2 regions of the Bacillus sp. N5-665 genome follow, and region 2 is predicted to be linked to the other one. Evidence: a T-box and tRNA genes for the amino acid it is inferred to sense, from the RefSeq annotation. Region 2 holds a T-box; the other holds one or more tRNA genes.
The links. The T-box of region 2 lies ahead of alaS (alanine--tRNA ligase). A T-box ahead of a tRNA ligase gene usually reads a tRNA of that ligase, here a tRNA-Ala.
Positions count from the first base shown of each region.

Region 1: it has a tRNA-Ala gene. The T-box ahead of alaS (alanine--tRNA ligase) is inferred to sense a tRNA for this amino acid. The anticodon was not compared.

Region 1 covers NZ_CP093325.1:5,351,890-5,366,983, reverse strand. Annotated here, with positions in the region: rRNA gene MNO09_RS30065 (23S ribosomal RNA) at 1-991, shown strand, start outside; rRNA gene rrf (5S ribosomal RNA) at 1,042-1,157, shown strand; tRNA gene MNO09_RS30055 (tRNA-Asn) at 1,167-1,241, shown strand; tRNA gene MNO09_RS30050 (tRNA-Thr) at 1,246-1,318, shown strand; tRNA gene MNO09_RS30045 (tRNA-Glu) at 1,341-1,415, shown strand; tRNA gene MNO09_RS30040 (tRNA-Val) at 1,421-1,496, shown strand; tRNA gene MNO09_RS30035 (tRNA-Tyr) at 1,514-1,597, shown strand; tRNA gene MNO09_RS30030 (tRNA-Gln) at 1,663-1,737, shown strand; tRNA gene MNO09_RS30025 (tRNA-Lys) at 1,743-1,818, shown strand; tRNA gene MNO09_RS30020 (tRNA-Gly) at 1,824-1,895, shown strand; tRNA gene MNO09_RS30015 (tRNA-Ala) at 1,906-1,978, shown strand; gene MNO09_RS30010 (glycerate kinase) at 2,094-3,239, shown strand; gene rocF (arginase) at 3,449-4,342, shown strand; gene cdaA (diadenylate cyclase CdaA) at 4,592-5,413, shown strand; gene MNO09_RS29995 (CdaR family protein) at 5,406-6,881, shown strand; gene glmM (phosphoglucosamine mutase) at 6,874-8,220, shown strand; gene MNO09_RS29985 (hypothetical protein) at 8,507-8,692, shown strand; gene glmS (glutamine--fructose-6-phosphate transaminase (isomerizing)) at 8,705-10,507, shown strand; partial or broken gene MNO09_RS29975 (S9 family peptidase) at 10,793-12,763, shown strand; gene MNO09_RS29970 (DUF4256 domain-containing protein) at 12,915-13,481, shown strand; gene MNO09_RS29965 (S-layer homology domain-containing protein) at 13,867-15,094, shown strand, end outside.
Region 2 covers NZ_CP093325.1:1,056,818-1,071,911, reverse strand. Annotated here, with positions in the region: gene MNO09_RS07920 (class I SAM-dependent DNA methyltransferase) at 1-425, opposite strand, end outside; gene MNO09_RS07915 (YrzA family protein) at 562-777, shown strand; gene MNO09_RS07910 (YrrS family protein) at 813-1,463, opposite strand; gene MNO09_RS07905 (peptidoglycan D,D-transpeptidase FtsI family protein) at 1,580-3,334, opposite strand; gene greA (transcription elongation factor GreA) at 3,426-3,902, opposite strand; gene udk (uridine kinase) at 4,182-4,820, opposite strand; gene MNO09_RS07890 (peptidase U32 family protein) at 4,838-6,118, opposite strand; gene MNO09_RS07885 (peptidase U32 family protein) at 6,137-7,066, opposite strand; gene MNO09_RS07880 (O-methyltransferase) at 7,074-7,715, opposite strand; gene mltG (endolytic transglycosylase MltG) at 7,918-8,988, opposite strand; gene MNO09_RS07870 (DUF1292 domain-containing protein) at 9,208-9,486, opposite strand; gene ruvX (Holliday junction resolvase RuvX) at 9,499-9,912, opposite strand; gene MNO09_RS07860 (IreB family regulatory phosphoprotein) at 9,916-10,182, opposite strand; gene alaS (alanine--tRNA ligase) at 10,259-12,901, opposite strand; T-box leader at 12,942-13,161, opposite strand; gene MNO09_RS07850 (PH domain-containing protein) at 13,371-13,715, shown strand; gene MNO09_RS07845 (AI-2E family transporter) at 13,754-14,821, opposite strand; gene MNO09_RS07840 (hypothetical protein) at 14,998-15,094, shown strand, end outside.

The sequences.
Region 1 (15,094 bases), 1.2 Mb from region 2:
CGTAACTATAACGGTCCTAAGGTAGCGAAATTCCTTGTCGGGTAAGTTCCGACCCGCACGAAAGGTGTAACGATTTGGGCACTGTCTCAACCAGAGACTCGGTGAAATTATAGTACCTGTGAAGATGCAGGTTACCCGCGACAGGACGGAAAGACCCCGTGGAGCTTTACTGTAGCCTGATATTGAATTTTGGTACATTTTGTACAGGATAGGCGGGAGCCATTGAAACCGGAGCGCTAGCTTCGGTGGAGGCGCTGGTGGGATACCGCCCTGAATGTATTGAAATTCTAACCTACGGGTCTTATCGACCCGGGAGACAGTGTCAGGTGGGCAGTTTGACTGGGGCGGTCGCCTCCTAAAGTGTAACGGAGGCGCCCAAAGGTTCCCTCAGAATGGTTGGAAATCATTCGTAGAGTGCAAAGGCATAAGGGAGCTTGACTGCGAGACCTACAAGTCGAGCAGGGACGAAAGTCGGGCTTAGTGATCCGGTGGTTCCGCATGGAAGGGCCATCGCTCAACGGATAAAAGCTACCCCGGGGATAACAGGCTTATCTCCCCCAAGAGTCCACATCGACGGGGAGGTTTGGCACCTCGATGTCGGCTCATCGCATCCTGGGGCTGTAGTCGGTCCCAAGGGTTGGGCTGTTCGCCCATTAAAGCGGTACGCGAGCTGGGTTCAGAACGTCGTGAGACAGTTCGGTCCCTATCCGTCGTGGGCGTAGGAAATTTGAGAGGAGCTGTCCTTAGTACGAGAGGACCGGGATGGACGCACCGCTGGTGTACCAGTTGTTCTGCCAAGGGCATAGCTGGGTAGCTATGTGCGGAAGGGATAAGTGCTGAAAGCATCTAAGCATGAAGCCCCCCTCAAGATGAGATTTCCCATAGCGTAAGCTAGTAAGATCCCTGAAAGATGATCAGGTTGATAGGTTCGAGGTGGAAGCATGGTGACATGTGGAGCTGACGAATACTAATAGATCGAGGACTTAACCATATAATATGTAGCAAATGTTATCTAGTTTTGAAGGAATATACCTTCAATAGTCTGGTAATGATGGCAGAGAGGTCACACCCGTTCCCATACCGAACACGGAAGTTAAGCTCTCTAGCGCCGATGGTAGTTGGGACCTTGTCCCTGTGAGAGTAGGACGTTGCCAGGCTTATATTATTCCGCAGTAGCTCAGTGGTAGAGCTATCGGCTGTTAACCGATCGGTCGTAGGTTCGAGTCCTACCTGCGGAGCCATTATGCTTCCATAGCTCAGCTGGTAGAGCACTTCCATGGTAAGGAAGAGGTCACCGGTTCAAGCCCGGTTGGAAGCTTGGGAAGAGTTTTGAAATTTTTGGCCCGTTGGTCAAGTGGTTAAGACACCGCCCTTTCACGGCGGTAACACGGGTTCGAATCCCGTACGGGTCACCACTTTTGGAGGATTAGCTCAGCTGGGAGAGCACCTGCCTTACAAGCAGGGGGTCGGCGGTTCGATCCCGTCATCCTCCACCATATATATTTTAAATGTCGGAGGGGTAGCGAAGTGGCTAAACGCGGCGGACTGTAAATCCGCTCCTTCGGGTTCGGCAGTTCGAATCTGCCCCCCTCCACCATTTTCTTTAAAATAACCTGAGAGGGTTTATTTTTTTGAAAAGATAACCATACTAGTAAATATTAATGGGCTATAGCCAAGCGGTAAGGCAACGGACTTTGACTCCGTCATGCGCTGGTTCGAATCCAGCTAGCCCAGCCATTTACGAGCCATTAGCTCAGTTGGTAGAGCATCTGACTTTTAATCAGAGGGTCGAAGGTTCGAATCCTTCATGGCTCACCATTTTCGCGGAAGTAGTTCAGTGGTAGAATACAACCTTGCCAAGGTTGGGGTCGCGGGTTCGAATCCCGTCTTCCGCTTTATTACTAAGGGGCCTTAGCTCAGCTGGGAGAGCGCCTGCCTTGCACGCAGGAGGTCAGCGGTTCGATCCCGCTAGGCTCCATCTAAATAAAAAAGCTTATATCATATGATGTAAGCTTTTTTTGTATTTAAAAAGACAACTTTCATATTTGTCATTTAAAATGGAGAAAACGCGAAAATAAAGGATGGGGATAATTGTGAAAGTTGTTATTGCATCTGATTCATATAAAGAAAGCTTAAAAGCTATAAAAGTATGTGAAGCTATTGAAAGAGGATTTGGAGCAATTTTTCCTAAAGCAGAGTACGTAAAAATACCAATTGGAGATGGAGGTGAAGGAACGGTTGATTCACTTGTGGATGCTACTGATGGAAGAATGATACCTCTTCATGTGACAGGGCCGCTTAGAGAACGTATACAAGCCTTTTACGGTATGTCTAAAGATAAAAAGACAGCGTTTATTGAAATGGCAGCAGCATCAGGATTACAACACGTTCCGGTTAAAAAGCGAAACCCACTTATTACAACGACTAAAGGAACCGGAGAGCTTATACTACATGCGCTAGACGAAGGAGCTGAGCACATTATTTTAGGACTTGGCGGAAGTGCTACAAATGATGGTGGAGCAGGTATGCTGTCAGCTTTAGGGGTCAGGTTTATAAATGGAAAAGGGGAAGTAATAGAGCCATCTGGAGGAACATTACATTCGATTGTCGCTATTGATTTTTCATGCATGGATTCACGCTTACTGCATATAAAGATAGAAGCAGCATGTGATGTAGATAATCCGTTAGTTGGAATAAGGGGAGCATCTTTCGTATTTGGGAGGCAAAAGGGTGCGAATGCAGAGATGGTGAAAGAGTTGGATGAGAATTTAAAGCATTATGCGAATATCCTTAAACAATACTTATCTTGCGACGTATCTAAAATACCTGGCGCAGGAGCCGCAGGAGGAATGGGAGCAGCTGTTATTGCAGTGTTAAAGGGAAACTTGCGGAGAGGAATTGAAATTGTATTAGACTATACAAATTTTGATAAGCATATAGAAGGTGCAGATTTAATTATAACTGGCGAAGGGAGAATAGATGAACAAACAGCATATGGAAAGGCCCCTGTAGGTGTTGCGGAGCGTGCAAAGCATTTTCGTATTCCTGTCATTGCTATTGGAGGATCTGTATCTCCGAATTATCCAGCTGTTCATGAAAAAGGAATCGATGCAGTATTTAGTATTACAGCGAGTCCTATGACATTAGAAGAGGCATATAAAGTAGCGGAAGAGAATATCGAAATGACAGCAAAGAATATTGCCGCAGTATGGAAAATAGCATCAGAAAAACACTTCTAAATGTAGGAGTGTTTTTTATTATTATTTAATAATAATGATGGTAGTTGTTTCATTAAGTTAACTTTATACATAGAATAGTCTTGAAATTGGGTTTTTAAGGCGAATACAAGTGAATAATTTGTATATCCATACAGAAAAATGTTGAGTTGAGTCAGACTATATAAAAGATTTAAAATATTTAGTGAAGGCATAAAAGGGGGATACTATCTATGAAAAAAGAAATCTCAGTTATTGGAGTTCCAATGGATTTAGGACAGATGCGTCGCGGGGTAGATATGGGGCCGAGTGCAATCCGTTATGCAGGCGTAATTGAAAGAATTGAAGAAATTGGATATGACGTTAAAGATATAGGAGATATACGTATAGAGAGAGAAAAAGAAGTAGATGTAAATACAAACTTAAGAAACCTTACACAAGTTGCAACTGTATGTAACGAATTAGCAAGTAAGGTGGATCATATTATAGAAGAGGGACGTTTTCCACTTGTATTAGGTGGTGACCATAGTATCGCAATTGGTACATTAGCTGGTGTTGCGAAACATTATAAAAATTTAGGTGTTATTTGGTACGATGCACATGGTGACTTAAATACAGAAGAAACTTCACCATCTGGAAATATTCATGGCATGTCACTTGCAGCAAGTCTAGGGTATGGACATCAAACGCTTGTAGATTTATACGGGGCATATCCAAAGGTGAAAAAAGAGAATGTTGTAATTATCGGTGCACGTGCATTAGATGAAGGAGAAAAAGACTTTATTCGCAATGAAGGTATTAAAGTATTCTCGATGCACGAGATTGATCGTATGGGTATGACGGCTGTTATGGAAGAAACAATCGCTTATTTATCTCATACTGATGGTGTACATTTATCATTAGATTTAGATGGTCTTGATCCTCATGATGCACCAGGAGTTGGCACGCCTGTAATTGGTGGCCTATCTTATCGTGAAAGCCATTTAGCAATGGAAATGTTAGCGGAAGCTGATATTGTTACATCTGCTGAGTTTGTTGAAGTAAATACGATTTTAGATGAGCGAAACAGAACGGCAACAACAGCAGTTGCTTTAATGGGTTCTTTATTCGGTGAAAAACTAAAATAAATGTAAGAAAAGCAACTGAGAAGTTGCTTTTTTTATTTGAAAATAAGCGTATAATAATGATTTATATTATACTGTACGATAATAATGTTTGACATCTTACCAATTTAGACTAAAGGAGGGTTGTTTGTAATTGTCGTTTGTTTCATGTATGGTATAATTAACTAGTTGTTGGAAATACATACAGATAGAGCATAAAACAATATTTCAATATATGGATAGAATTGCTCGTAAGTAGGAGGAAGGGTTAGCATGCCTTTTGAAGATACGACCATTTTGAAATATCTTAGTACGGTATTAGATATTGCCGTTGTATGGTTTATTATATATAAGCTAATTCTCATAATCCGAGGGACGAAAGCTGTTCAACTTTTAAAAGGGATTACAGTTATTATTGTCGTTCGGATGATCAGTATTTTCCTTGAATTGCATACGCTTTATTGGCTAACTGAGCAAGTATTAACGTGGGGATTTTTAGCCGTTATTATTATTTTCCAGCCAGAATTGCGAAGAGCACTTGAGCAGCTAGGACGCGGGAGTTTATTTTCGCGTGTTGGAACTCATGAGGATGATGAACCTGAAATCGTTGCAACAGCGATAGCGAAAGCAACGGAATATATGGGGAAACGTAGAATTGGTGCATTAATTACTTTGTCAAAAGAGACCGGTATGGGTGATTATGTGGAAACGGGTATTCCGCTAAATGCACACGTATCATCGGAATTACTTATTAATATTTTCATTCCTAATACACCTCTTCACGATGGAGCGGTTATTATGCAAGGAAGTACCATTAAAGCAGCAGCGTGTTATCTTCCGTTATCGGAAAGTCCGTTTATTTCTAAGGAGTTAGGAACTAGGCATCGCGCTGCAATGGGAGTTAGTGAAGTTACTGATAGTATCACAGTAGTTGTGTCGGAAGAAACAGGTCAAATTTCTTTAACGAAAAATGGTAAGTTGCATCGTGATTTGAAGACAGAACAATTGAAAGATATGTTGTTAGCTGAATTTAGTGCGAGCGAAAAAACGACTTCTTCGTCTTTATGGAATTGGAGGAGAAAGCGTCATGGATAAGTTAATGGAGAATCATTGGTTTTTAAAAGGGATCTCATTACTATTGGCGTGTATGCTTTTTATGTCAGCGACTTTAACTGAAAAAAATACGACATCGGGGATAATACCTTTCGCAAATGATGCGAAAGAAACCTTAACTAATTATGCCATTAACCTTAAGTATGATGAAGAGAAATATATTGTAAGTGGTATTCCGTCAGAGGGCGTTAAGGTGAAGTTAGAGGGCCCAAAAGCAGCAGTTGCTACAGCAAAAGCAAAAAAACAATTTGATATACCAGTTGATTTGAGAGATAGCGAAAAAGGAACTTATGAAGTTTCTTTGAAAACGAACGGGCTTCCAGATGATGTGAAAGGAACAGTTCAGCCATCAACAATTAAAATTACTCTACATGAAAAAGCGAGAAAATACGTTCATGTAGACTTAAAATTATCAAATGAGGATCAAATGCCAGCGGGTTCAACTCTTGAAAAATCAAACATTAAACCTGATACTGTTGAGGTAGTTGGGACGAAAGAAGAAATTGAAAGTATTTCATCTGCTAAGGCGTATATTGATTTAAAAGGTGTTAATAAAACTGTTACAAAAACAGCCGAAGTTACATTATACAATAGAGAAGGAAAACGTTTAAATGTAAGAACGAGTCCATCTAAAATTAGTGTAACATTGAATGTGGCGACGCAAGCTACGGCCAATAATACTGAAAAAACTGTTCCTGTAACGTATACGAAAAAGGGGAGTTTACCAGAAGGATTGGCCGTTACAAATATTAGCATTGAGCCGAGAGAAGTAACGATAGCAGGTCCAAAAGATATATTGGATAATATACAATCGATAGAGGGGGTCGAAGTAGATCTTAGTCAATTGACAGAGTCTACAACATTCGATACCTCTGTTTTATTGCCAAAGGGTGTAACAAGTGCAAAACCGAATCAAGTGAAGGTTTCGGTAGGAGTGCAAAAAACAAAACAAACGAAAACAAGAACGATTGATGGTATATCAATTCAAAAAAATGGACTTTCTAAAGATGTTACGGCCCAGCTACTTTCGCCGCAAGATGGGAAGATAAGCGTTGATATTTCAGGAGAAACAAGTATAGTAGATAAAATAACAGCTGCTCAAATAACAGCAGCCATTAATCTGCAAAATGTATCTCCGGGGACGAAGGATGTTTCTATTCAAGTGAGCGGTCCTGGTAATATTTCAATAGAGCCAAAGCAAAAAAATGCCAAAGTCACAATTGTGAAGAAAGAAAATCCAGATAAAGAAGTACAGGGTAACGGTGAAAAACCAGATTCAAATAATAACCAAGATAATCAAACTGAAAAACCAAAAAATCCTGAACCTGAACATAAGCCTAAGCCTGACCCGGAAAAGGAACAGGAACAAAATAAAGAACAAGAAACTAGTCAAGAGCCAACAGTAGATAATCAAAAAGAGCCAGAAAAAGGAGCGAATCATAATGGGTAAATATTTTGGTACAGATGGAGTACGTGGGGTTGCGAACCAGGAGTTAACACCTGAATTAGCGTTCAAAATTGGACGTTTTGGTGGTTATGTATTAACAAAAGATACAGATCGTCCAAAAGTAATTATCGGCCGTGATACACGTATATCAGGACATATGTTAGAAGGAGCTTTAGTAGCAGGTCTATTATCAACTGGAGCAGAAGTAATGCGCCTTGGTGTTATTTCTACACCAGGTGTTGCTTATTTAACAAAAGCGTTAGATGCACAAGCAGGTGTTATGATTTCTGCATCTCATAATCCAGTACAGGATAACGGAATCAAGTTCTTCGGTTCAGACGGTTTTAAATTAACAGATGAGCAAGAAGCAGAAATCGAAGCTTTATTAGACAAAGATGTTGATGAGTTACCACGTCCAACAGGTACGAACCTTGGACAAGTGAGTGATTATTTTGAAGGCGGACAAAAATATTTACAATATATTAAACAAACTGTAGAGGAAGATTTCTCTGGTTTACATATCGCTTTAGATTGTGCGCATGGTGCTACGTCTTCTTTAGCTCCATACTTATTTGCGGATTTAGAGGCTGATATTTCAACAATGGGAACTTCACCAAACGGCATGAACATTAACGATGGAGTAGGTTCTACGCATCCAGAAGTATTAGCTAAATTAGTAAAAGATAAAGGCGCTGATATTGGTCTTGCCTTTGATGGTGATGGTGACCGTTTAATCGCTGTAGATGAAAAAGGAAACATCGTTGATGGCGATCAAATTATGTTTATTTGTGCGAAGTACATGAAAGAAACTGGTCAATTAAAGCATAATACAGTCGTTTCAACTGTTATGAGTAACTTAGGTTTCTACAAAGCACTTGAAGCTAACAATATCACAAGTGATAAAACAGCAGTTGGTGACCGTTACGTAATGGAAGAGATGAAGCGTGGTGGTTACAACTTAGGTGGAGAACAATCGGGTCATATTATCTTACTTGATTACATTACAACTGGTGATGGAATGTTAAGTGCACTTCAATTGGTGAACATCATGAAAATGACGAAAAAACCATTATCTGAGCTTGCAGGTGAGATGACAAAATTCCCACAATTACTAGTAAACGTTCGTGTAACAGATAAAAAACTAGCATTAGAAAATGAAAAAATTAAAGATATTATTCGTGTTGTAGAGGAAGAAATGAACGGTGATGGCCGCATTCTTGTTCGTCCATCTGGAACAGAGCCACTTATTCGTGTAATGGCAGAAGCACCAACACAAGAAGTTTGTGACGCATATGTACATCGTATTGTAGAAGTTGTGAAAGCTGAAGTTGGCGCTGAATAATTCAATAAATTTATGAAAAGGGAGCACAAGAAGTGCTCCTTTTTCATATGTTTTATAGACGATGAAAAAAATTTCATTGACGGTTTATCTATGTTTGTTATAAGATGGTCTTGTTCTTTTTCTCAAAGGAAATATTGTAAATTATAGAAGCGCCAGAACTACAAGTAGTGTAGTTGACGAGGTGGAGTTTATCGAGATTTCGGCGGATGACTCTCGGTTGTTCATCACAACCGCAAGCTTTTACTTAAATCATTAAGGTGACTTAGTGGACAAAGGTGAAAGTGTGATGAGAGAAAAGGAACGGATACAAACTAGCTGTATAAGTATATACGGACTTAAACCCAATCGAGAGGAAGGTGAAAGCCGTTACAAGCTTACAGGGCTAGCAATATGTAATCCGTTTTTTAGTATAAATAAAAATGGTATCGGACTATGTCGTTACATGTTCGCAGAGCAATGTAAGCATTTGTAACGGCGACTAAACATGTGTGGAATCGTAGGATTTATTGGAGAGCAAGATGCAAAGGAAATTTTATTAAAAGGTTTAGAAAAGCTAGAATATCGTGGATATGATTCAGCAGGTATTGCAGTACAAGCAGAGAACGGTGTTGTTGTATACAAAGAAAAAGGTCGTATTGCAAAACTTCGCGAAATCGTAGATGAGAACGTAGCAGCAAGCGTGGGAATCGGTCACACACGCTGGGCTACACATGGTGTTCCAAGCAAAGTAAACGCGCATCCGCATCAAAGTACATCAAAACGCTTTACACTAGTTCATAACGGTGTAATTGAAAACTATGAATTAGTGAAAAAAGAATATTTACAAGATGTAACGTTCGTAAGTGAAACGGATACAGAGATTATCGTACAGCTTATGGAACAACAAGTGAGCACAGGATTAAGTGTAGAAGAAGCGTTCCGTAATACGCTATCTCTTTTACATGGCTCTTATGCGATCGGATTACTTGATGCTGAAAATCCAAACATGATTTATGTTGCTAAAAACAAAAGCCCGCTATTAGTAGGTGTTGGTGACAACTTTAATGTTGTGGCGAGCGACGCTATGGCGATGTTACAAGTTACAGATCAATTTATTGAGTTAATGGATAAAGAAATTGTAATCGTAACGAAAGAAAGTATTACAATTAAAAACTTACAAGGTGAAACGATTGAACGTGCACCGTTTACAGCGGAATTAGACGCAAGTGATATTGAAAAAGGAACATACCCTCATTTCATGCTTAAAGAAATCGATGAGCAACCACTTGTAATCCGTAATATAATTCAAAAGTATCAAGATGAAAATGGCGAGATTGAACTGAATGCAGACATCCGCAATGCGATTTTAGATAGCGATCGTATTTACATCATTGCATGTGGAACAAGTTATCATGCAGGTCTTGTTGGAAAACAATTTATCGAGAAGTTTGCAAAAATGCCAGTTGAAGTGCATGTAGCAAGTGAATTCTCTTATAACATGCCATTATTAACAGAAAGACCATTCTTCATTTACATTTCACAAAGTGGTGAAACAGCTGATAGCCGTGCAGTACTTGTGCAAACAAATGAAATGGGTCATAAAGCATTAACGATTACAAACGTACCTGGTTCTACGCTTTCTCGTGAAGCTGATTACACACTTCCGTTATACGCGGGACCAGAAATCGCAGTTGCATCAACGAAAGCTTACACAGCACAACTTGCAGTACTTTCAATTTTAGCTGCGGACATTGCTAAAGCAAAAGGCGAAGTTCTTGATTTCGATTTAACACACGAATTAGGAATTGTAGCAAATGCAATGGTAGAACTTTGTGATCAAAAAGAAGAAATGGACGCATTAGCAAAACAATTTTTAGCAACAACTCGTAACTGTTTCTTCATCGGACGTAGCGTAGACTTCTACGTAGGATTAGAAGGTGCGTTAAAGCTAAAAGAAATCTCTTACATCCAAGCAGAAGGATTTGCTGGAGGAGAATTAAAACACGGTACAATCGCCTTAATCGAAAATGGTACACCAGTTATCGCACTTGCTACACAAGAGCACGTAAACCTTGGAATTCGTGGTAACGTGAAAGAAGTAGTAGCACGCGGAGCTAACCCATGTATCATCTCAATGAAAGGCTTAGAAATGGAAGGTGACAGCTTCGTATTACCAGCTGTACACGAAGCACTAGCACCGCTAGTAGCAGTTATTCCATTCCAACTTATCTCATACTACGCGGCACTTCACCGCGAATGTGACGTTGATAAGCCACGTAACTTAGCTAAGTCTGTTACTGTTGAGTAGGAGATTGGTAGGTTAATAAATATAGTGTGGATTTGAAATAAATTTACGAATTTGTACCCCTTTAGATATGTTATCTAAAGGGGTATTTTTGTGCCGAAAAAGAACATCTAAAATTGCTAAGTGGATAGAATCCTACTAATTAAAATTTTACTTTATCGGATTTGGAATAGAACCACTTTTATTTATCTGAATTTTCCGTTACTATTTTAAGTATCAGTGAACAATTTTCTTTATTATGAAGAGAAGAGACGATAGATTCATGGACATTACAAGGGGGCTTATTATATGAAAGTGAAAGCAAAAACATATTTAAGTATAGAAGAGATTATTTCATTACCGGCCGTATCAAGTGCAAATATAAGTGATGATGGAAAAAACGTAGCATTTGTAAAGAAGACAGCTAACTGGGAAGACAATACGTATAGAAATCATGTATGGATATATGAGAAAGATAAAGGGCAGAGTTACCCACTAACAGATGGGGATATAGATAGTACACATCCAGTATGGTCTCCAGATTCTAAGAGCATTGCATACCTTAGTCCAGGCGGTGACGGAGCTAATAAAAATCAGATCTTTGTTAAGTTAATAGACGGTTGTAGTGAGGTTCAAATTACGGATGAGAAGGAAGGAGTTAATACATTCAAATGGGAGCCTACTGGTAAAGGTTTTTATTATATTGCACAGTCAAAAGAATGTGAGGAGATAAAGAAACGTAAGGAACGATATGGAGATTTCCATCATGTAGGTAAGGAACATCAGAATAATTGTTTATACTAAATTGAAATAGAAAAAGTGAAACAAAACGATAAACAGGAACGGAAGGTTAGCGGTGTTTATCAACTAACGGACGGTAAGGATTTTTATATACATAACTTTGATATTTCAAATGATAGGAAAAAGGTTGTATGTATGGCTACACCAAGTTTAAACGATTATATGAATGGTGATCTATACATATTAGATGTTGAAGCTGGGGAACTACAAAAGATGAATATAGATAAGTTGTTAGGAGCGAGCGTCTGCTTTTCTCCTGAGGGCGATAAAATATGTTACTCAGCAAGCATAAGAGAGAAGGATTACTATAGAAATCATATACAAGATAATACATTAGAGATATATGATATGAATACTAGAGAGGTAATTCAACCTTTAACAAATTTTGATAGTACGGTTATGCCATTACAGTGGACAGCTAAAGGAATTTTAATTAGATGGCAGGATAAAACGAATTACCGTATTGGCTTGTTATGTGAGGATGGCACTGTGGAAATGTTAAGCGAAACAGTAGATGGGTTTATAATGGATGCCTCTATAACAAGGGATGGCAATCATATAACATATACTAAGGCTATAACTATAACAAATGAAACCTTTGAAATCTATTTGGATGATAAAAAAGTAACGAATGAAAATAGCTTTTTCGAAGGAAGGCTTAAAAGTAACAGAGAAATCATCTCATGGAAAAGTAGTGATGGTCTTGAAATAGAAGGTGTTTTATCAACCCCAGTAGAGTTTGACGTAAATAAAAAATATCCTTTATTAGTAGTAATCCATGGTGGTCCATCTTGGGCATCCTTTCCGATATTTTCAGACTGTTTTAATGAAAAATATCCGATTGAACAGTTTATCGAAAAAGGCTTTATCGTTTTAGAGCCAAACTATAGAGGAAGTTCTGGTTATGGTAATGAATTTTTAAAAGCAAACTATAGAAAACAAGGAATTGCTGATTATGATGATATTATATCTGGAGTGGATGAACTAGTTGAAAAAGGGATTGTAGATAAAGATAGAGTAGGAGTTATGGGATGGAGTAACGGAGGATATATATCAGCTTTCTGTTCTACATTTAGTAGTAGATTTAAAGCTATTTCAGTTGGAGGTGGAATTACAAACTGGAGTACCCATTATGTAAATACAGATATCCCTTACTTTATTAGGATGTATTTAGGAGATGCTCCATGGAATGATCCAGAGATATATAAGAAAACTTCACCAATGACATATATTAAATCAGCCTGTACGCCTACCTTAATTCAACATGGGGAAAAGGATGTAAGAATTCCAACTACAAATGCATATGAGCTATATGAAGGGTTAAGAGACATGGAAGTCGATACAGAGTTAATTATACTTAAAGGAATGGCATATAGTCCTAATCAGCCAGGAATGAATGTAGCTATTATGAAACAGAATTTGATGTGGTTTTCACACTATATTCTTGGTGAAAGTATGAAAGATTTTCGTACTATATAATGGATATCCACACAGGGATTTTTCGTTGTGCAATCGGATTAGATTGTTGAAAAAGAGATACAACAAATTATATAATTTGTTGTAAACTGTATGCAAACTATTATTGAAAAGATTTAAATGATTATAAGGAAACGTAATTCGGAGGACTAATATGACAGAGAATAAAAATGAGTTATCTGTAGAACAACGTGAAGAACTATTAAAAGTATTACAAGCTCGTTTTGAGAAAAACGTGAACCGCCATGAAGGTCTTGAATGGGCTAAGATTGAAGCAAAACTGGCTACTAATACTGAAAAGTTGTGGTCAATTCATGAAATGGAAGTAACTGGCGGTGAGCCGGATGTTGTTGGTTATGATGAAGAGAAGGACGAGTATACTTTCTATGATTGTTCAAAGGAGAGTCCTAAAGGCCGCAGAAGTCTTTGTTATGATCTTGAAGCGTTAGAGGCAAGAAAAAAACATAAACCAGAAAATAACGTTATTGATGTGGCAACTGCTATGGGCATTGAATTATTAACGGAAGAACAATATCGAGAGTTGCAACAGTTTGGGGATTTTGACATGAAATCATCAAGCTGGGTACAAACACCTTCAGACATTCGAGAACTTGGCGGTGCTCTATTTTGCGATTATCGCTTCGGACACGTTTTCGTGTACCACAATGGAGCAGATTCCTATTATGCTGCTAGAGGATTTCGTGGTTCGCTAAAGGTCTAAATTTGAAAAAAGTAAGAGTATGTTTTAATTAATCTTTTTAAAACATGCTCTTTTCTATAATTGTTACTTAGAGTTATTCATATTGGTTTAACCTATGTAAGAACTATAATACTATGTAAAATTAATTAATATCTAGCATATTAGTAAACTTATACCCAGAGGTGTAGAAAAAAAGGATTTCTAAAAATAGGAGTTCTTTTTTATTTGTTGTCAGGATTTTTAAAGAATTTAGAGATTTCATAGAAAACAAACGGGATATCGAGTAAAATGTTAAGTATTGTTTTCAACATTCAAAAGGGTATTTTGGAGGTTCTTTTCGCGAATTTTTATAAGTCTATTAAAGGAGGAAGATATATCTAAAATAGCAAGATATATCAAATTAAACATGAGTATTACATTTCATAAAAAGGTAGTAGCATTAACAGCAGGACTAACGGTATTATCTTCATCTATGGTATCGTTCGCAGAGGAACAACAATCAGTAAATAACTATCAATCTATAAGTGCTCTGGAACAAGGTGGAACAGATCAACTTCAGGTATCAGATGAACAGGCTTTAAAAAGTATTGAAGAGAGTTTTGAAGGAGTAGACGGACGTGGTGGAGGTACTGTCGATAATAAGAAAGTGGACAGTCTTCAAGGTTCAGAAGGTATGTATGAAGAAACAGGTACATTAACGGTTCCTAACAATTCAAATAGAACAAAACGTAGTCTTTCTTTTTCAGCTCCTAAAGTTTCTAGTACTATAAATGGCGTCCCATTCACTGAATGGATTGTCCCAACTGGTAACGAGAATATTCGTCCTCAAAACCATATGGTTCCAAAGTATATTACAATTCACGAGACTGACAATAAAAGTGTAGGAGCAGGAGCTAAAAACCACGCTCAATACTTATATAACCAAGCAGTAGGACAAACAGATCGAGCTGCATCATGGCACTTTACAGTAGATGATAAAGAGATTTATCAACACTTACCATTAAACGAAAACGGATGGCACGCAGGAGACGGTGATGGACCAGGTAATAGAGAATCTATTGCAATTGAAATTGCAGTTAACAGTGATGGTGACTATAATAAGGCAGTAGATAACGCTAAGAAACTTGCAGCTTATTTAATGAAAGAAACAGGTGTACCATTAAATAATATTGTAAAACATCAAAAATGGAGTGGTAAAATCTGCCCTGCTATTATGATTAACAGTGGACAATGGGTTCCATTCGTAAATGGTGTTGAAGGGTATTATAATAAATTTTATCAACCAACAGACGATATAACAGGAGGTTGGTATGAGCCAGCTATTCGTGATTTGAATAGAAGAGGTATTATGGTCGGAGAAGGAAACGGTATTTTTGCGCCTAATAGATCTGTAACAAGAGCTGAGTTTGCTCAATTAATCTCTAATTCTCTAAGTCTTCCAGCTGGAGATGCAACGTTTAAAGATTTAAATGATGTAAATCCAACTTTACGAGATGGTATTAAACGTACTGCAAGTGCAGGCATCATTTCTGGTAGAGGAGACGGTAATTTTGACCCTAACACACCTATTACAAGAGAAGAAGCTGCAGTTATTGTAAATAAAGCTTTACAGTATAAAAAAATAAATGGACCAT
Region 2 (15,094 bases):
ACTATTTTACCACCTTTGTTTAGCAATTGACTATAGTTCGCAATCGCTACATTTTTTTCATCATCTGTTAAATGATGAAATGCATAGGTGCTTACAATGGTATCAATTGAATTTGGAACTTCAAACGAAAGAAAATCACCTTCTGTAATCGAAAACTCTTGCGGCAATTTCTCTTTTGCAATCATGCGCATTTCACGTGACGGTTCTATACCGTAAACTGTGTGGCCAGCAAGTAATAATTTATTTGTTAAATTTCCAGTACCAACACCAAATTCTAATACATTACCAAATGACTTGTTAACTACATCCTCTAGAATATCCTCATAACGAGCGAAAACTTCTTTATATTGTATATCTTCGCCTTGTACGAATGAGTCGTACGTATGAGCCCACTCATCAAATAAACCATTAAATTCTGTCCCCATAAAAATTCCCCTTTTTCTTATCGGTTTTATCAGTATGATATGCCCTCTTGCTAAAAATGTCAATTGAAATGTACATGGTATTTCATTCTTTTCTTTGTTACACTATAGTTGATTACATAGGAGAGGGGTCGTCTTCGTGTCATTTACCTTTGAAATGTTAGAAGATAAAGTAGAGTTTTTCGAAGCAGGAGACTTAGCTTCTTTGGAACGAAAAATTAGCGAACAAATCGATAATAATAAAGCACTTATGCTTGAAGTTCATCACATCTCGCATCAAATGGTTATGGATCCCGAAAGCAAAAGACCATATTATAGCGCGGTTGTTCATTTTAAATTAAAGAAATTACGCTAACTAAAAAAGAGAAGCTCCTAAGGAGCTTCTCTTTTTTAGTTTAGAGTTTGAACAAGTACTGGTTTCCAGCCCTCATTTTCTACCCAATCAATATTCACATAATATTTTTTACCTGATTGTTTATCTTGTACGTTACCGTAAGCTTTATTCTTACCGTTATTTCCAATTCTATGGATAACTAATTGATTTACTGGAACGTCAATTGCAGCTGAAATCGCTTGATTCATCTCATTCCAATCTGCTGTACCTTTTTTAAACGTCATCGCAGGTGTTGCACCTTGCTCTGTACCTACTGGCTTCCAAGAAGATTTCGTATAAGCATCTGTTGCCTGTGACTGTGTTTTTTCAGCTGGTGCTTTCTCGTTAGCTTTCGCTTCTTCTTCAGCTTTTTTCTGTTCTTCCTCAGCCTTTTGCTTCTCTTCTTCTTCCTGCTTCTTAGCCTCTGTCTTATCTTGCTCGTTCTTCTTCGTCTCTTCTTTGCCTTTAGCTTTCTCAGCTTTATTCTCTTTCGTTGTTTGCTGAGCTACTTTTTTATCACTAGAAGACGCTTGCTCTTTTCTTTCAGGAACAAACAATTGATATGATACAATAGCTACTAATATTAATACAATTGCAATTGCAATATTTAAAACACCGTTTTGACGACGTTTTTGTTGTTTCTGTTGGAATCTAGATCCTCCTGCCATTCTTCAAACCTCCATGCAGTTTTTCATACTTGCTATTGTAACATTAAATCTAGAAAGGTTGAACATTTACAATAATATTTTCACGAAATGAAAACATTTCAATATGAATTGCAAGATTACTTTTCATTCTCTAATCGATAGATTGATTCTACGATAGCTTTGAAAATAGGTGTAACTTCATTTACATTACTATTCGTTTCTATATCCACGACAACTAAAGCATATCTTGGATTTTCATATGGAAAATAACCTGCAAACCAACGATTCACTTTCGTCCCTTTTCCTGTTTGCGCTGTCCCAGATTTTCCGGCGACACTTAGTGGTAACGACCTGAATGCTGCTCCTGTTCCTTTCTCCGTTGTTACAACGCCCCTTAATAACTCTTGTAATGTTTTCACTGTTTCATACGAAAGCTGTTTCCCGCCTATTGTATGGTCTTCAAATGTATAAAAGTCCGTTCCATTTTTATACATTATCTTTTCAACAGCTTTCACTTCCATCTTTTCTCCATCCCTAGCAATCGTCGCCATTATATTTGCAATCGCTAGAGGTGACATGCGGACATCTTTCTGTCCAATTGCTGTTTGCGCTACCGCCTTTTTATTATTCTTATTTCCTTCACTTTCCCAAATCGTAACACTCTTCTCCTCTGGCATTTGCTCAAAATGAGTTGTATGAAATACAGAACCTTTCCATCCAACCTTACCAGCGCCTCCTAAAGCTGCTACGTAAGTTTCTAATACCATCTTATCCTTTTGTATTAGCTCATTACCTAACTCTGAAAATGTCCTGTTACAGCTTCTAGCAAAGCTCTCTTTAAAACTAAGTGTACCCATCATAACTTGTGGGTGTTCTTCACCATATAAATCTTGATTACAATTAAATATACGATTAAACACATTTTCATTTTGATCAATCACTGCCGCTGCAACTATTGTTTTAAAAACAGAACCGGGAAAATGTGGTGTTAACATTTGATTTTCAAGTGTAGTTGTATATAAACGCTTATCCTTCACCTGTACAGATGGTTTACTGACCATCGCTAAAATTTCATTTTTCTTTACATCAAGTAATACTAATCCCCCCTTCTTTATTCCGCTTGCTTCAACCACTTCTTCTACTTTTTGCTGTATCCCATTATGTAAAGTAGTTTGAATCGTCACTGGATAAAACGGATTGCCAGGCGCAGTATATTTCGCTTGTTTTCCAAAAATCGGTTCTCCTTGTCGGTCCACTTGATACAATACTTTTGCCTCTCCATCGGTCAAAAGAAATTCATCAAATGATTGCTGCAATCCTGAAATGCCAATTGGCGTTTGCCTTGAAATTTTTCTTACTTCTCCGTATCGTTTTTGAAATTCTCGTTCATTCTCCCCCACATCGCCAATTAAATGATTCATCGCGCCAGTTTGCCGTAAACGAACTTCAGCTGCTACAATACCTAATACATTTAATTGATTTACCTTCTCCATCTGCTCTCGTGCCAAGCGAAATGGACCATTTCCCCTTTGCATGATAAATGCACTTTTCTTGTCTTTCATTTGACTTTCAATCTCTTGTCTCGACACACCAATGATATGCGCAATTTTCTCTAACATGTCATTTTTTATTTGTAGAAATGGAAAAACAATTAAAACAGGATACTTTTTCTCACCTATTCCATTACCGTTCCGATCTATAAAATGGCCTCGCCCATCATCTACCGTAATGGACTGCGTCCGTTGTGTAACACTTTTTTCAATTAAATTTATCTTACGATCTGTAAATGATTCTGTATCTATAATTTGTATTTGAATTAAACGACAAAGTAAAATAAACATAATACATATAAAACAAATTAAAACAATTGTAATTCTCCGTTTTATTTTCATAAAAAAACACCTCGTCTATTATAGTTTGGACGGAGTGTTTCATCTTTTATACAAATAAAAAATCACTCGCTTTTACACGAGTGATTTTTTATTATTTTACAGAGATAATCTCTACTTGCATTTCTCCACCTGGAGTTTGGATTGCTACCTTCTCACCAATTTGCTTACCTAATAAGCTTTTTGCAATTGGAGAATCGTTAGAAATTCTTCCTTCAAATGGATCTGCTTCTGCGCTACCTACGATTGTGTAAGATTCTTCATCTCCACCTGGTAACTCTTTAAATGTTACTGTTTTACCTAATGTAACAACTGTAGATTCTTCGCCGTTATCTGTGATGATAACTGCGTTACGAATCATGTTTTCTAATTGTGTAATACGTCCTTCTACGAACGCTTGCTCATCTTTTGCTGCATCGTACTCAGAGTTCTCAGAAAGATCTCCGAAGCTACGTGCAATCTTAATTCGCTCTACAACCTCTTTACGTTTTACCGTTTTTAAATCTTCAAGTTCGTTCTCTAGCTTTTGCTTACCCTCTTGCGTCATAGGGTATGTTTTTTCTGTTGCCATATTTTCCACTCCTTTTATATACCAATCCCCCGAAAAAAAAGAGGAGTTCCATATGAAAACTCCCCCACTTATATGTATAGCGGAGGTTTCTAGCACGCCTGTACTAGCGGAGTTGTCACATACAACCCCGTATTCCCAATTCTTCTTTATATAAAGAAGATATGTATGGAAAGTTGATATAAATATGCCCTCACCTATATATAGATGAGGTTGCATGTTTCATTGTATTCGATAGGAAGGGAAAAAATCCCTTCCTATCGTATATCTTTTACTATGCTATTACAAATTTACTTTTTGTTCAAGAATTGTTGCAATTTTTGTCACCATAATATCAATTGCAACATGGTTTTGTCCACCTTCAGGGATAATAATATCCGCAAATTTCTTAGAAGGCTCAATAAATTGATTGTGCATTGGACGCACAACACTTACGTATTGATCAACAACTGAATCCATCGTACGACCGCGTTCTTTAATATCACGCTGCATGCGGCGTAAAATACGAAGATCTGCATCTGTATCAACGAATAGCTTAATGTCCATTAACTCACAAAGACGTGGGTCTTCTAAAATAAGAATTCCTTCTAAAATGATTACATCTTTCGGCTCAACTGGAATAACTTCTTCTGAACGCGTATGCAATGTATAGTCATATACAGGCTTATCAATTTGCTCATATGCAAGCAACTGCTGCAAATGTTCAATTAACAGATCATTATCAAACGCAAGCGGATGATCATAATTTGTTTTTAAACGCTCTTCCATTGGTAAATGGCTTTGATCTTTGTAATAATAATCTTGCTCTAAGATTAAAATAGAATGACCTTTAAAATGGTCAAAAATCGCTTTCGTTACACTCGTTTTACCTGATCCCGAACCACCAGCAATTCCAATTACAACAGGCTTATTCGTCCCCATTCGACTATCACTCTTTCTTATTGAAGTATGCTTTTGCGCATCATATTATTCACATACACTCGTTGATCCACTTTGAATTTCACGATTTGCAACGGATGTCTCGCTGCATCTAATTCGTTTCCATCCTCATCCCAAATTTTCTCCACCGTCTGCGTAAAGTTTTCTATTTCTGGTCCAAAGAACTCGACTTCATGTCCTGGTTTGAAATGATTACGTTGCTCAATCGTTACAATGCCCGTTTCTTCATTATAATCTAACACTAAACCAGCGAAATCATACGTTGTTTTCTTACTATGATTTCCAAACATTTGCTCTTGATGTCCTGGAACCCCTTCAAAGAATGCGGGAGCTGTATCACGATTTGCACATTTATCAAGCTCATCTAACCATTCTTGTTTAAACTCAAAATTATCCGGATCCGCACAATAAGCATCAATTACTTTACGGTATACCGTTGCTACAGTCGCTACGTAATGGATTGATTTCATACGTCCTTCAACTTTTAAGCTATCAATTCCAATTTCAATCATTTTCGGAATTGATAAAATTAAATTTAAGTCTTTTGGACTCATTGCAAAGTGAGCATCTTCTTCTTGGAATAGAGGCAGCTCTTTTGCATCTTTATGTTGTGATACTGTTTGAACTAAATCATAGTCCCAACGGCAAGATTGACAACAACCACCACGGTTAGAGTCACGTGCTGTCATATGGTTACTTAACGTACATCTGCCTGAATATGCGATACACATTGCACCATGGACGAATGCTTCAATTTCAATATCCACTTTTTCTTTAATTTCTTTCATTTCTTCATAGCTTGCTTCACGAGCTAATACAAGACGATGTAAACCTTCTTCTTTCCAATACTGTGCTGCTTTCCAGTTGGATAGTGATTGTTGTGTACTTAAATGCACTTCAACAGAAGGCGCTACACGTTTACAAGTCTCAATAATAAGCGGATCAGCAACGATAATTCCCGTTACGCCAGCTTTTTCAATCCCTTTTAAATATTCCTCTAGCCCGTCCATATTTTCATTATGTGCAAAGATATTTGTTGTTACATATATTTTTGCTCCATATTTCTTTGCAAATTCAACACCTTCTGCCATTTCTTCCAGTGTAAAGTTACCTGCATTCGAACGAAGACCAAATTCTTGTCCACCTAAATATACAGCATCTGCCCCGTAATGGATAGCTACTTTTAATTTTTCTAAGTTACCCGCAGGGATTAACAGTTCAGGTTTCTTCACAATAACGCGCTTGCCATCGATTACTCGTGAAATTTCTTGTACAGTCATTTCCTACACCCTCCTCGTTTAGTAAACCGTCTCTTTAAAGAAGAATCCTGTATCTAACGGACGATTTACTGGTTGCATTTCTTCTATCTCTTTATATAAATCGTCTTTCACGTCATAATACGCATCACGATCTTCTACACAGAGATCAATTGCTTTACGATATTTCTTCGTTACCTCAATAATGTATGCAGAGCTTTTTAGTACACCATCAACTTTTAAGCTAGCGACTTCAGCGTCAATTAGTTCTTCTAACTCATCGATGAAACAAATATCGTTTGGACTCATAATGTGAGTACCATTTTCATCTTCATAAATTGGATATTTATTGTTACGCTCTGGGTCATATAAGAACATATTCTCTTCATATTTTTTCTTTTCAATGTCAAGATTACGTCCTTGATACTCAAAGTAGTTTCCTACTAAGGAACGCTTCGATTGGAACATACAAGTCATACCGTGAATTTGTACTTCAAGTTCCACTTCAGCATTTTCTTTTAATTCAACAATTTCATCTAAGCTAAGCTCACGAGCTAATACAGCTCGTTTTGCTCCTCTTTGTCCCCAGTAGTTACAAGTAAACCAGTTTGTTGCTGTTGTTTCTGTATTCCAGTGCAATTGCATATTTGGCGCTACTTCTCGGACCGCCATTAATACTGCTGGGTCTCCGAAAACAATTGCATCTACACTTACTTCGTTTAAAAATGCAACATAATCTGTTAATTCGTCTACTTTATCATTGTGGAACATAGCATTCATTGCTACGTATACTTTTACACCATTTTCATGTGCAATCTTCACAGCTTGTTTCACATCTTCACGTGAAAATTCCCCTGCTAAACGTAAACCGAACTTTTGCTCACCGATCATTACCGCATCTGCTCCTGCTTTCGCAAGAGGTTCGATATCCACTACTGCTTTTGGCGTTACTAACAATTCAGGTTTCTTCATACCTTGGTCACCCTCTCTTTTTACTAACAGCTACTCCATCACCAATTGGGAAAATCGTTGTATCATATCCTTCATGGTTCATAAGCCATTCATTGTACGTCTTAATACGACGAATTAAACCACGTGTACGTCTGTTTTCAATTTTCTCTTTTGTCGTTACAAGGCCATGGTACATAACATTATCTGAAATAATTACACCACCAGGGTTTAATAACGGTTCATACAAGTCAAAAAAGCGACGATATTGTCCTTTTGCTGCATCAATAAAAATAACGTCAAACGTTCCATGTTTTTCTACTTGCTCGCCTGTTTCTAACGCATCACCGTAAATAACGGAAATACGCTCTTTAACTGGTGAACATTCTATATATTCAAGTGCTTTTTCATATCGCTCGCGATTGCGTTCAACTGTCACAATGTGAGAATTTGGAATAGCTTGCATCATACGAATACTAGAATAACCAATTGCTGTACCAAGCTCTAAAATGCTTTTTGGTCCAATTAAACGTAAAAATTGCAACATAAATTCCATTCCAAGTCGATCCATAATCGGCACATGATTTTCTTTCGCATAATCTTCCATTTCAAGAATTAATTTATCTTTTGGATCAATAAATGATAATAGGTACTCGTTAACTGCATCCTCCATAATGGTCCTCCTTATTTACATGGAGAAGTGCCTCTATGACGTCTTTTCACACATAGAATGCAATAAAAATACAAGCCAGTTTCACCCTTAGCTTGTACGTCCCGTTTTGATATTAAAAACGATTCTTCTGCCAGTTTTTAACCCGATATATTTTACCACAAAAAAGAGGGATGTGCGACCTTTTTCGCTATCCCTCCCCATTTCACTGTTTTTTCGTAATATATTTTTGCTTTAATGCATTATGCTCTTCCAATGTTTTCGCATAGTACACTTCACCAGTTGGTGCAGCTAAGAAATAATAATAATCTGTTTGCGCAGGCTCTAACGCCGCTTCCACTGAATGTTTACCAGAGTTTGCAATCGGACCAACCGGCAATCCTTTCACAACATACGTATTGTACGGTGAGTTTATCTTTAAATCTTCGTATAATACACGTTGTTTATGCTTTCCAAGTGCATATAATACCGTTGGATCAGTTTGCAGGGGCATACCTTTTTCCAAACGATTATAAAAGACACTAGAGATTTTTTGACGATCTGTAAAGCCTGTTGCCTCTTCTTCAATAAGTGAAGACAATGTTAAAAGCTGATGAACATCCCATTTTTTCGCTTTCATTTTTGCCTCGTTTTGAACAATGATTGCATTCGTTTTCTCAAGCATTGGAATTACAATTTCTTCTAACGTCGTATCTTTTTTATAGAAAGAGTACGTCGCAGGATATAAATAACCTTCTAATGGATATTTAATATTGCTATCAAAGATTTTATCCGTTAACAACTTCGGATACTTTTGCTGCATTTTTTGAATAAATGCTTTATCGTTTAATTGACGTACGACATCATCTTTATTCCACTTTAATTCGTTTGCAACCGTTTCTGCAATTTCAGTTACTTGTGCACCTTCTTTTATCGTCACTTTATAAAGAGCTGGACGATGTACATTACCAGATGACATTTGTTCAATAACATCTGAGGCACTCATTGAAGGATTTAATAAATATGTACCCGCTTGTAAATTTTTCGATTTAGCCTTTGTATAAAAACTAAAAACTGTACCGTTTTTCACAGCACCTTTTTCTTCTAAAATCTCACCAATTTTACTAGTAGATGATCCTTTTGGAATTTCTACTTCAATCTCTTTTTTATTCCCGCTATCAACTGGCCCTAATGCGGATGAAATATACGCATAGACTGACCCACAAACTAAAAGCAGTGCAATAATTGAAAATAAAAAAAGACGTCTACGCTTTTTTTTCACTTGATTCTCTATCAACACTCTTCCTCCTTAATTAAATTGTAGACCGTATGTATATCTTTCTATACAACACGATATAAAAACACAATAAATTTATTTATCTTTTTTAGATAGACACTTTATTTTTCTACAATCCGTCTCATTATACTACAAAGGTTTACACAGTTTCGACAAAAAATCTTTCATTTTACATATAAAAAAAGATGGACTATATGTCGTCCATCTTTTCAGTACTTATTATTCAGCTTCTTGCTCATCAGCTAGAGTGTTGAACATTTCTTGTACCATTTCCCACTCTTCTTCAGATTCGATTGGAAGTAAACTTCCGCCCTCTTCTTCATTTTGCTCATAAGCCATTGCATCATAAATTGGGTCTCCATCTTCGTCTACTTCACCGATTGGAGAGAAGACTACGTATGATTTTTTGCCAAATTTTTCAGCATCAAAAGTGAAAATAATTTCACATAAATGTTCGTTACCTTTTTCGTCTACAATTGTAATTTGATTTTCTTCCATTTTGGTCACCTCTTATTTACTATCTAAAAATCCTTGTAAGATTACGACTGCAGCCATCTTATCGATTACCTGTTTTCGCTTCTTACGGCTTACATCAGCTGAAATGAGCAGACGTTCCGCTGCCATCGTTGACAAACGCTCGTCCCACATTACAACTTCTAATTGTAACAGATTTCGCAGGTTTTCTGCAAATTGCTGGCACGCTTCACCACGTGGGCCAATTGTACCATTCATATTTTTAGGTAAACCTACTACTATTTTGTCCACATTGTACTGCTTTACTAACTCAGAAATACGGTCAAAACCAAAATAGCCTCGTTCTTCGTTAATCCTGATTGTTTCCAGCCCTTGCGCTGTCCAGCCCATTTCGTCGCTCATTGCAACTCCGACTGTTTTTGTACCTACATCTAAACCTAATATCCGCATAAACTACTCCTCACGATGATGTTTCAAGTACGACTTCACAAGCTCTTCAATTAACTCATCACGTTCAAGCTTGCGAATGATGCTTCGTGCATCTTTATGGCGAGGTATGTATGCTGGGTCTCCACTTAATAAATAACCGACGATTTGGTTAATCGGATTATAGCCTTTTTCTTGAAGTGCATCATACACAGTTAAAAGTACATCATTTACATGGACACTCTGTTTTTCATCTTGAATGCTAAACTTCATTGTTTTATCAAAACCGTCCATTTCAAGCACCTCACTTATATAGTAAGTATAGGGAGAAGAACTTCTCCTCTCCCTACCATTGTACACTACTATCTCTTTATTTTGAAACAGATTTAACGTACTCTTGTACAAATGCTAAAGCTTCCTCAACTTGCGCTGGGTTTTTACCGCCTGCTTGAGCCATGTCAGGACGGCCACCACCGCCGCCGCCACAACGAGAAGCTACTTCTTTCACAAGTTTACCAGCATGGTAACCTTGGCTAATTAAATCTTTCGTTACGCCAGCTAAGATGTTTACTTTATCATCATTTACAGACGCTAATACGACAACTGCAGACTCTAATTTATTTTTCAGGTCATCCATCATCGTACGTAAGTTGTTCATATCTGCAACGTTTACTTTCGCTGCTAATACGTTTACGCCATCAACTGTCATTACTGAATCAGTTAAGTTTCCAGCTTCAATATTGCTTAATTTTGCAGCAAGAGATTCGTTTTCTTTTTGAAGTTGTTTTACTTCAGCAAATAAACCATCCACTCTTGTTAAAATATCTTTCGGATTTGTTTTCATTTTTCCTGCTGCTTCTTTTAATAAACCTACTTGATCGTTCATTAATTCGTATGCAGATTTACCAGTTACTGCTTCAATACGACGCGTTCCTGCACCGATACCAGACTCAGCAACGATTTTGAAAATACCAATTGAAGCTGTGTTATCAACGTGACAACCACCGCAAAGCTCTAAGCTATAATCGCCTACTTGTACAACGCGTACAACATCACCGTATTTTTCACCGAATAATGCCATTGCGCCCATTTCTTTCGCTTCTTCAATTGCTTTTTGAGAAATCTCAACATCAATACTTTCCCAAATTTTCTCGTTTACCATACGCTCAATTTTTTCTAATTCGTCAGCTTGTACTTGACCGAAGTGAGAGAAATCAAAGCGTAAACGTTCAGAAGTTACAAGAGAACCTGCTTGGTTAACATGCGTTCCAAGTACGTCTTTTAATGCTTGGTGTAGTAAGTGAGTTGCTGTATGGTTTTTCACAACGCTACTACGGTTTTTCGTGTCGATAATAGCTTTCACAGCCGCATCTTTCGTTAATGTACCTTCTTCAACAACAACTTTGTGTAAGTTTTGGCCATTTGGTGCTTTTTGTACGTCTTTTACAAGCACTTTCACGCCGTCAGCAAGAAGGTAACCACGGTCTGCAATTTGTCCACCGCTCTCAGCATAGAATGGTGTTACATCAAGCATTAATTGCCCTTCTTCACCAGCTTGTAAGCTATCTGTGTATTCGCCGTTTTTCACAAGTGCAACAACGTTACTTTCTGTTGCAACTGTACCGTAACCAACGAACTCGCTCGCTACTTTCACTTCTCCAAGGACACCGCCTTGAACTTGCATAGAATCAACGTCTTGACGAGCAGCACGTGCGCGCTCACGTTGTTTTTCCATTTCACTTTCAAAGCCTTCCTGATCAACTGTCATACCAGCTTCTTCTGCATATTCTTCTGTTAATTCAATCGGGAAACCATATGTGTCATATAGACGGAACGCATCTACTCCAGAAATAACAGTTGTTTTTTCTTCTTTTGCTTTTGTGATAACTTCAGCTAAAATTGCTTCCCCATCATGAAGTGTTTCATGGAAACGCTCTTCTTCGTTTTTCACAACTTTTGCTATGAAATCTTTCTTTTCAAGTACTTCTGGGTAGAAGTCTTTCATTACTTCTCCAACAACCGGCACTAATTCAAACATGAATGGACGGTTGATGTTTAATTTCTTCGAATAACGAACCGCGCGGCGTAATAAACGACGTAATACATAACCACGGCCTTCGTTAGATGGAAGAGCACCGTCACCTACAGCAAATGTTACTGTACGGATATGGTCAGCAATTACTTTAAACGCCATATCTTTTTCTAAGTCACCATTACGATACTTCTCACCAGAAATTGATTCTGTTGCGCCAATCATCGGCATGAATAAGTCTGTGTCAAAGTTTGTAGGTACATCTTGAACGATAGATGTCATACGCTCTAGACCCATCCCTGTATCGATGTTTTTCTTAGGAAGCGGTGTATATGAACCGTCTGGATTATGGTTAAATTGAGAGAATACAAGGTTCCATACTTCTAAGTAACGCTCGTTTTCTCCGCCTGGATATAATTCTGGGTCACTAAAGTCATTACCATAAGCTTCTCCGCGGTCATAGAAAATCTCTGTATTCGGTCCGCTTGGTCCTTCACCGATATCCCAGAAGTTTTCTTCTAAACGGATGATGCGCTCTTTTGGAACACCCATTTTTTCATTCCAAATTGTGAATGCTTCTTCATCTTCTGGATGGATTGTAACTGATAGTAATTCTTTATCGAATCCGATCCATTTGTCGCTCGTTAAGAATTCCCAAGCCCAAGTAATTGCTTCTTCTTTAAAGTAATCACCGATTGAGAAGTTTCCTAACATTTCAAAGAATGTATGGTGACGAGCTGTTTTCCCTACGTTTTCAATATCGTTTGTACGAATTGATTTTTGAGCATTTGTAATACGTGGATTTTGCGGGATTACACGTCCATCAAAATATTTTTTTAATGTCGCTACACCACTGTTAATCCATAACAGAGATGGATCTTCATGCGGAACTAGTGATGCACTAGGTTCTACTGCATGTCCTTTTTCTTGGAAAAAGTCTAAAAACATTTGACGAATTTGTGCGCCTGTTAGTTGTTTCATTGTATTTTCCTCCTTAAATATAAAAAACTCCCGCCCCTATAAAAGGGACGAGAGTTAACTCGCGATACCACCCTAATTATGAATTGATTATTATAACAATCAATTCATCACCTCATGGTGCCGTAACGTGGCAAGACGGCAGTGATTAGCTGCTCTCAGGATTAGCTTTCTGTTACCCTTCATTTAAAGCTTCTTTCAGCCATATGGAAGCTTCTCTCTATAAATGGACTGTAACGTACTTTTTCCGTCATTGATTTAATGTATTATATGACTAAATATAATAGAATTCTCTTAAGTTTGTCAATGTAGATAATCATTTATATTGCATTAACCATAGTTATTCTACTATTCATTCTTAACAGCCTTTCAATATATTATGCATTTATTAATAAATTGTACTATCTCTATATTTTTCAGAATATTATATTTTTGTTATGATTAAATTATCAATAATAAAGGGGCGATTACAATGACAACCTTATTAAGCAAAGCTAAAAACATATTAATGACTGACGAAACAATATTGTTTTATGTAGCATGTTCATTAGACATATTTATTTATCGTTCCGTCGCAAGGCCAGGCCTATTGATTTTAACGAACAAACGGCTCTTCTTTTATGGACCAGATGTAAGTAAGAACCCAATATTTGAAGAGTACTCTTTTGCAAACATTTCTAATCTAAAAGAGCAAAAGCGTCTTTTCAGCAATCAAATTATATTTATGTACGATAATGAATGGAAAAAAATAAAACATATTCAAACAAATGATGTAAGCTCTCTCGTTCAACAAATACACGAGCAACTCTCTAAATAATGATAGCCCTCTACTTTTATAAGTAGAGGGCTATCATATTACACATTTTCTTTTTTCCAAAGAGGCCTTACATGAACGATCACCGTACGAATGACCGCTAAAACAGGAACTGATATTAATAACCCTACAATTCCTGCCACTTCTCCCCCAACTAGTAATGCGAGCATAATAATAACAGGATGCATACGAAGTGACTTACCAACGATGTAAGGTGATAAAATGTTACTTTCCAAAAATTGTAAAATAGCAATCGTAATTCCCGCCTTAATGAGTAAACTCGTTGATACCGTTGCCGCAATCATCAATGTCGGAATCGCCCCTAAAATAGGACCGAAGTACGGGATTATATCCGTTACCCCAATAATAATGCCGAGTAATAATGGATATTTCATACCGATAAACCAAAAAGAAAGAACAGATACGCCCCCTAATACTAAGCAAACAAATAACTGTCCTCGAATATAACTTCCGAGTGACTTATCAATTTCTTTCGCCAGCATTTGCCCTGTACTACGCCACTTACTCGGGACTAGTTTCCAAAAGATATGATAAAATTCACCGTAATCTTTTAATATGTAAAATACAATGAACGGTATTAAGAAAATAATAAGCAACGAGTCCAATACGCCACGGGCTGTGCTCATCACTTTATTTAAAAGTGATTGTATCTTCGTTTCTACTCCACCAAAAATTTGTTTCACCTTTTCATGAATAAAGGACGGGAAGTTCGCTGTTTGTTCCGTAACGCCATCCATCCAAGAATCATACATTTTTGTAAACTGCGGAAATTGCTCATTAATCTCTTGTAATTGCTTAATAACAATTGGCGTTCCTTTATAAATCCCATAACCAATTCCGCCAAAGAAAAGGATGTAAATGAGCAAAATAGCAAGTGTACGTGGCATCCCTTCTTTATGAATTTTTTCAATTAAAGGATGCAATAAATACGCAATAAAACACGCAATAAGAAACGGTGTAATTGCCACTTTAAATACAAAAATAATCGGTGCCCATAGCGGCTTAATTTTTAAAAAGACGAGCAAACAAAGAAATACAAGTAACAATAACCCTAAACGATATATCCAAATGATTTTAAGATTCTTCACATGAAAAACCTCCTCCACCTTTATTTTGAAAATAAATAGGGTAGGTTATGTGCGAAAGTTTTAAAATCTTTTCGTGCAGACCATACTGTTTTGTAAAGACGTACATATACATAACATAATAAGGACAACCACCCCTGAGAATGCAGCATGAAACAATATAATCAGGAGGGCTCATAATGGTTTTATTTATGCTCGTATTATCAGCACTTTTTATGATTCTTGAATGGGTTTGTATCGGGTTTGGTATTTGGAAAGGTTTCTTTATTCGTTCCT